DNA from 3 places in the uncultured Gilvimarinus sp. genome. Region 3 is predicted to be linked to each of the others. Evidence: riboswitches for the same ligand, from Rfam matches in the RefSeq annotation. Region 3 holds a riboswitch; each other region holds the start of a gene.
What was found. A riboswitch is a leader RNA that binds a small molecule or an ion and turns the genes downstream of it on or off. The one in region 3 is predicted to bind thiamine pyrophosphate.
Positions count from the first base shown of each region.

Region 1: it holds a riboswitch for thiamine pyrophosphate, as region 3 does, so the genes downstream of both, AACY82_RS13650 (TonB-dependent receptor) here and thiD (bifunctional hydroxymethylpyrimidine kinase/phosphomethylpyrimidine kinase) in region 3, are expected to answer to the same signal.
Region 2: it holds a riboswitch for thiamine pyrophosphate, as region 3 does, so the genes downstream of both, thiO (glycine oxidase ThiO) here and thiD (bifunctional hydroxymethylpyrimidine kinase/phosphomethylpyrimidine kinase) in region 3, are expected to answer to the same signal.

Region 1 covers NZ_CAXAUC010000009.1:91,396-93,656, forward strand. Annotated here, with positions in the region: gene AACY82_RS13650 (TonB-dependent receptor) at 1-832, opposite strand, end outside; TPP riboswitch at 944-1,059, opposite strand; gene AACY82_RS13655 (helix-turn-helix transcriptional regulator) at 1,198-2,261, shown strand, end outside.
Region 2 covers NZ_CAXAUC010000001.1:826,654-828,914, reverse strand. Annotated here, with positions in the region: gene thiS (sulfur carrier protein ThiS) at 1-186, opposite strand, end outside; gene thiO (glycine oxidase ThiO) at 183-1,331, opposite strand; TPP riboswitch at 1,368-1,487, opposite strand; gene xseA (exodeoxyribonuclease VII large subunit) at 1,543-2,261, opposite strand, start outside.
Region 3 covers NZ_CAXAUC010000017.1:35,592-37,852, forward strand. Annotated here, with positions in the region: gene AACY82_RS16740 (TolC family outer membrane protein) at 1-434, opposite strand, end outside; TPP riboswitch at 740-841, shown strand; gene thiD (bifunctional hydroxymethylpyrimidine kinase/phosphomethylpyrimidine kinase) at 979-1,821, shown strand; gene thiC (phosphomethylpyrimidine synthase ThiC) at 1,814-2,261, shown strand, end outside.

The sequences.
Region 1 (2,261 bases), on a different contig from region 3:
AGTTGGCTTTGACAGAGAAGGCCACAGTCTCTTGGCGATCGTGACCGGGGTTGTCGGATAGCGTGGTGCGGGTATTATCCAGCGAGAAGCCGTCGTAGCCGTTATCCACATTGACGTACATAGCGGTAAAATCCAGCGCCAAAGCGTCGCCGATTTGCCAGTTGAGTTTACCGCGCGCGGTTTGCTCGTCGATGTTGGCGTTGTCGTCGATATTTAAAAAAGCGTTTTCTTGGTAGCCGTCGCTGGTGTGCTGCTCGAGTGCTACCCGAAACCCAACATTGCGACTGACAGGGCCGCTAAGTACCGCGCTGGTGGTGTAGGTATTATAGTCGCCCACCGTGGCCGACAGCTCGCCGCCAAACTCTTGGGTGGGGCTGCCCGATACCATATTGATTAAACCGGCCAGCGCGTTGGCGCCGTAGAGGGTGCCTTGCGGGCCGCGCAAGATCTCGACTTGCTGGATATCCAGCGTCGTGGCGGCGGCGCCAATACCGGTGAGGTCGATACCGTCGACTAACAAGCCGACCGAGGGGTTTACCGGCTCGATAAATTGGCTGCGCTCGCCAATGCCGCGAATCTGAAAAAACCGCCCGCGCGAGGCGCCGGTCGAGAAGTTCACATTGGGAGCGGTGTTTAAGATGCCGGCTAAATGCTCGGCGCCACGAGCTTTAATGGTGTCAGCACCTATCACGCTGGCGCTGGTGGATAAATCTTGCAGTGGTGCGGCGCGAAAGTCGGCACTGACTAGAATCTCTTCGATGCTATCGTCGGCAGCGTGGGTTTGCGCCGCAATAGCGAGCGTGAGGGCACTTAAGGCTAGGGTTTTGTTCATGGTTGAGTCTCCGGTAATGTGTAGGAGACCCGGTCTGCTTACAATAGCGTCGTAATTGGGGCACGTTGTTAGTGCTTGGCAGCCAAAGGCTCTGGCTGTGGGCGTATTATTGCTGTGCGAATAGTCCAATCCCTACGCCGGCATTAACCGGATCAGGTTCAACGGGTCCGCATTGTGTGCGTCTCAGGCCGACTGCCAAAGCAGTCTGGCCACCCCGAGGATGTCGTTTCGTTTTTCTAGAAAGGCGGTATTTTATGCCGTTTTGTTCCATCTAACCAGTGATAGTGCTTATTTTTATGGTGACTATCATCCCCCACCGATAGTGGTTAGCATTGCGTTTGTCTTTATGCTGGCTCGCGACTCCCATGCTGAATTTTTATAAAAAAGCCATTACCGTTCTTGTCGGGTTATTAGCCGTGTCGGTGTTGCTACTCTTTGGGGCGCTAAAGCACACCTTTATATCGCAGTCTTTATTGCCCCGTGGTGACAGTGAGCTGCCCTGGCGGGCCAGCCCAGAGGACGATACATCTCAGGGCGGCGCCTCCGAGGCGATCGTGCTAGACGATACGTATGGTCTGGAGTACGACTTGTTTATTGCGCCTAAAGCGCAATACCCGGCGGCATCGGTGGGGTTGGTGTTTACCGACGCCAAGGGCGAGCCGCGCTTGGTGGACTTGAGTCGCTACAGCGAGTTGACCTTTACGGTTAAATGCAGCCCCGCCAATGAACTGGCCCTTATGGTGTTTACCGTTGATGAACGGGTCACCAAGCTCGATGACTTTTTAACCTATCGCTCGCCCTTAAGCTTTTTTTCCTGTGGCGAGCAATGGCAGCAGCAACGTATTGATTTAACCCGGCTAGAAACGCCGCAGTGGTGGCTAACCAACTTCGACTTTAAACTGTCGATGTCAGAGTATTCGCTGCAACAGGTGCCTAAAATATTGTTTGCCTCGACCACCCAAAGCCCGCAAAACCAGTTGTTGCATGTGCGGTTTAATCAGCTGGAGCTGGCCGGTAAAGAGTGGGGCTATGTGTATTGTGTGGCGGGTTTTTTGTTTGTTTTGTGGACGATCGCCGGCGTTTGGTTGTTTCGCCAGCACACTCGGGCGCTGACCGAATCACTGAAACGAAAGATTCAGCAAGATCGGCCGTTGGTGGCTTATCAGCAGTTGTCGGTAGAGCCTAAGCGCGATAAAGACAGCGATGCCATCTTGCGCTACTTAACCACCGAGTACGCCAACCCCGAGTTAAACCTAGAGGCTTTAGTAAACGCCATCGGGGTCAGCCGTACCAAAATTAACGACATCCTCAAGGCCGAGCTGGGTTTTACCTTTACCGGCTACTTAAATAAGTTACGCCTGACCGAGGCGGCGCGTTTGTTGTCCGAATCGAAGGATGTGAGCGTGGGAGAAATTGCTTACTCGGTGGG
Region 2 (2,261 bases), on a different contig from region 3:
GCCACTCGCAAGTAAGGTGTTGTGGTACTGCGAGCGAGGCACAAACTCGCCGTTGACGGCGGCGGCAAACTTTTCGCCTACGGCACTTTGATTTTGCCACTCGGCGATAGCGTCTTTAAGGGTGGTTGCCGGGGCGATTTCCAAGCAGTTTCCGTTTAAAAAAACTTCAATGGTTTTCTGGCTCATAAACTCACCTTTTGTGCCAACGGCGTGGCGTGAGAGTGCTGAATCAATGACGAAAATTCGTCGCTGGAGGTCGGTAGGTTAAAAGTCGTTAATAGCAGCTCGACCATGACCGGTGCCAATAAATAACCGTGGCGGTATAGTCCGTTTGCGCAAATCAAACCGTCGTCGCGGGTGATTTTAGGAAGGTTGTCGATATAGGCTGGTCGCAAATTGCTGTCGGATTCAACAATGCGCGACTCAGCAAAAGCTGGAGCCAACGTGTACAGCGCGCTGGATAGTTCTAGTGACGATTGCAAGCTGATAGGTGAGGTGTCTTCACTTTCTATTTGCGTGGCGCCAATAATGTAGCGTTGGTTGGGTTTAGGCACAATATACAGTTGATAGCGCGGGTGCATCAATCGCACTGGCCGCTGTAGGTTTACTTCGCTGGTGTAGACGTGCAGTGTCTCGCCGCGTACGCCGCGCAGCGATGGCTGTTGCGTTTTGGCACCAAAACCACGGCAGTCAATGACCCAGTCGTACGCCGTTTTTTGCTGGCGGTTTAGCTGGGTGATTGTGTGGGGCGCAACAGCCACAGGCGTGTTATCGGTTAGCGTTACCTTATCGCTGTGGCGTAGATATTCCAATAAGGTTTGCAACAGTTGACGGTTGTCGAGGTGGGCCTCATTTTCTAACAACAATGCGCGTTTAAATTGTGGGTTTAAATCAGGCTCAACAGTTTGTATTTGGCTGGCATTAAGCGATTGCATAGCAATGTTGTTGCGCCCAATCAGTCGGGTTAAATCAGCTTCAAACTGAACCAGCTCGCAATCGTCTTGTGGATGGGCGACCACCAAACTGCCGTTGCAGTGAAAATGCGTGAGCGCCTGCGGACCAAGCTCGCTTAACCACTGCGGCCAGAGCGTTAGGCTGTGCAGCCCCATACGATAAATTTGATAGTCTGAGACCACCGCTTCACTTAGCGGTGATAGCATTCCGGCGGCACTCGTTGCCGCGGCAGTTGGGGCGTCGAGCGAGCCCGCTTCATATACATCGACATGTATGCCTGCGCGCGATAGTCGCCACGCGGTTAAGCGGCCTAGTAAGCCTGCGCCGGCAATCGCCACGCGAGAGGGCGCAGAGCGAGTGGTTAAAGAGTCAATCACGGTGCCTCGAATAATCGTTGAGGCTGAGGAGGGCGCACGAATGCGTTACTTGTTTCCTCCGCAGGTATCAGCCTGTTCAGGTTCCACGGGTTCGGACGTACCGATCTCAGCCTCCGTCCCTGTCTTAAACAGGTCGAGGCGCCCCGACAAGAGCGTTCAATATAATGGGTTTGCGCGGGCCGTGCAATCTTGATGAGGTTTGCCCGAGTGATTAACCCTCAATAATCTGGCAGTGCAGTTCGCCGCGTGCGAGCTTGGCTGTTACTTTATCGCCTTGTTGTACTGCATCGCTGTCACGCACTATTTTGCCGTGGGAGTCGGTGACTAACGCATAACCGCGCTCTAACGTGCTGAGCGGGCTGACGCTGTGCAGTAGACGCGCATTCTCGCCGAGGCGCTGAGAGGCGCGCTGGTGACTGGCTTGCCACTGCTGCATAAGGGCGCTGCGGGTTCGCTGGAATTGCGCTTTTAGGTGTTGCAGTGCGTAGCGTGGGTCTGGTTGGCGAGCCTCTAAGTTGGCGAGCGTTTGTTTTTTGCGCTCTAGCGTGTGGTTGATGGCGCTGTTTAAACGCAATTCGAGTTGGTCGAGCCTTTGGGACTGCTGCCGTAAGTGGTCACCGGGGTGGCGTAGTCGCTTTTGTAAATGATTGAGTTGCTCGCTCAAGCGCTGTAAGCGACGTTGAATCGTTTGCCCTAGGTGACGCTCGCGCACTTGCAGGCGCACCAGTTGCTCACTGACATCGGGCACGACCAATTCGGCAGCCGCCGATGGGGTGGGGGCGCGTACATCGGCGACAAAGTCGGCAATGGTGACGTCCACCTCGTGCCCCACAGCGCTGATAAGCGGCACGGGGCATAGAGAGATGGCCCGTGCGACCCGCTCGTCATTAAACGGCCATAAATCTTCCAGCGAGCCACCGCCGCGGGTTA
Region 3 (2,261 bases):
GCCTCGGCGACACGGACAATCAAGCTTTGCTCATCAGAAGAGTACTGGGCAACGGCTTGCTCGCTCAGGGCGGAGCCTTGTTTGTAGGTGTACCAAGCGTTCATGTCGATCAGCGCTTGGCTCAGGTTTAGGCCCCAGCTGGTTTGCTCGCCGTCTACATCCAGCTCGTTGCCGGGAAGTTGCTGACCGTCGCGGGCGTTGTACACGGTTTCGTTGTCCGAGATCGTGTAGCTGCCGCTGGCGCTGATTTGCGGCAACAGCGCGGCGCGATTGATGGTGCGGTTTTCGAGCCCAGCCTGATAGGCGGCGTAATCGGCCTTAAGTTGAGGGTCGTTTTCCACGGCCATTTCGTAAATTTCGAGAATGGAGTTTGCCTGGGCGCTGCCACTGCAAGCGATCAGGGCGGCTAAGAGATAGCGTTTCGTCTTCTTCATTTGGTCTTCCAGTTCGTCATGCGTCCGTAAAAAGAGCGAGTGGTCTGCCACATTTTCCGCAACCTGAAAACGGCTGTCTGCAAAGAGCAGCGCCAATGTTGTTAGCAGGTCTTAGTGTGACGCGCCAACGGCTGCGTTGGATGCAGTGTCGGGCAAAGCCGATGTTGTACGCGTTATTTCAGGCCTGAGTTTAGCGGTTTGTCTGCTTAAGGTACAGATGAATAGTCGTTCATTTTGTCTTGGGTGGGTAAAAAACCGTAAAAACCACCGCTTTACAGGCCCGTGCGACTTCTCTAGACTGCGAATCTTTCTTGTCGGGGTGCAATTTTGCGTAAGCGAAATCGCTGAGAGAGTCCCGTCGACCTGATCCGGTTAGTACCGGCGTAGGGAACGAGAGCACGTCTACGATGAAAGTCACATCTATTGTATCTCTGGCACCGCTCGGTGCTGATGTCGCGCAAACGTTGGGCAATCATTGCCTGGCGGTGTGTTTGCGTGTCGACTTTAACGGCTCTACTCCTGCGATTACCCCGTGGAGCCTACAATGCCCGACACCCCCCTTAAAGCCCGAGTAACGCCCACCGCGCTCACTATTGCCGGCAGCGACAGTGGCGGTGGCGCTGGGATTCAGGCCGACTTAAAAACCTTTGCTGCCCACGGTGTTTACGGCGCATCTGCGGTGAGTGCCCTTACGGCGCAAAACACGCTCGGGGTGCAGGGTGTTATGCCGGTGTCGGCGGAGTTTTTAGCCGCGCAGGTGCAATCAGTGTTGAGCGATTTGCCGGTCGCCGCGATCAAAACGGGCATGCTGGCCGATGCGGCTGCTATTAGAGCTGTGGTGGTCGCACTGCGCGATGTGTCCGCGCCACTGGTGGTGGACCCGGTAATGGTGGCCACCAGTGGTGACCGGCTGTTGCCCGCCTCGGCCGTCAGTGCGCTGCGCGATACCTTACTGCCACTGGCTCACTTGCTGACTCCTAATCTTCCCGAGGCTGCGGTGTTACTGGGCGCCGATGTCGCGACCGATGTTGACCAGATGTTGCTGCAGGCTAAATCGCTACTGGCATTCGGCCCCCGCGCGGTGCTGCTTAAAGGTGGCCACCTGCCATCCGCTGATGCGGTGGACGTTTACTGCGATTCTCGCGGTTGCCAGCTGTTGCGCGCGCCCCGAGTTGCTACTCACAACACCCACGGCACCGGTTGCACCTTGGCCGCCGCCGCTTGCGCGCGCCTGGCTTTGGGCGATAGCCTCGAGCTTGCCGCCCGCCACGCCAAATCCTATTTATACCAAGCCCTGTGTCACGCCGATAATGTTGCCGTAGGCGCTGGCGCCGGTCCTGTTCATCACTTTTTCTTTCACACTGCCTACGAGGTTAGCCATGAGTAACCGCAATGATAATAATGCTATCGCACTGAGCGAGCGCGCCGAGGTTGATAACGCATCCATACAGCCGTTTCCGCGCTCGGAGAAAATTTATGTACAGGGCTCGCGCGCCGATATTCGGGTGCCAATGCGGGAGATTAGCTTAGACGATACCGGCACCGACTTTGGCGGTGAGAAGAACCCACCGGTGCGGGTGTACGATACCTCCGGCCCCTATACTGACCCGGCGGCGCGGGTGGATGTGCGCTCTGGTATCAGTGACATCCGCCACGAGTGGATTCTTGAGCGGGACGATACCGAGCTACTGGCCGGGACTTGCTCAGAGTTTACTCGCGAGCGCAGCGGCGATGATTCGTTAAAACATTTGCGTTTTAAACATGTGCGGCAACCGCGTCGCGCCAAAGCAGGCGCCAATGTCAGCCAGATGCACTACGCCCGCCAAG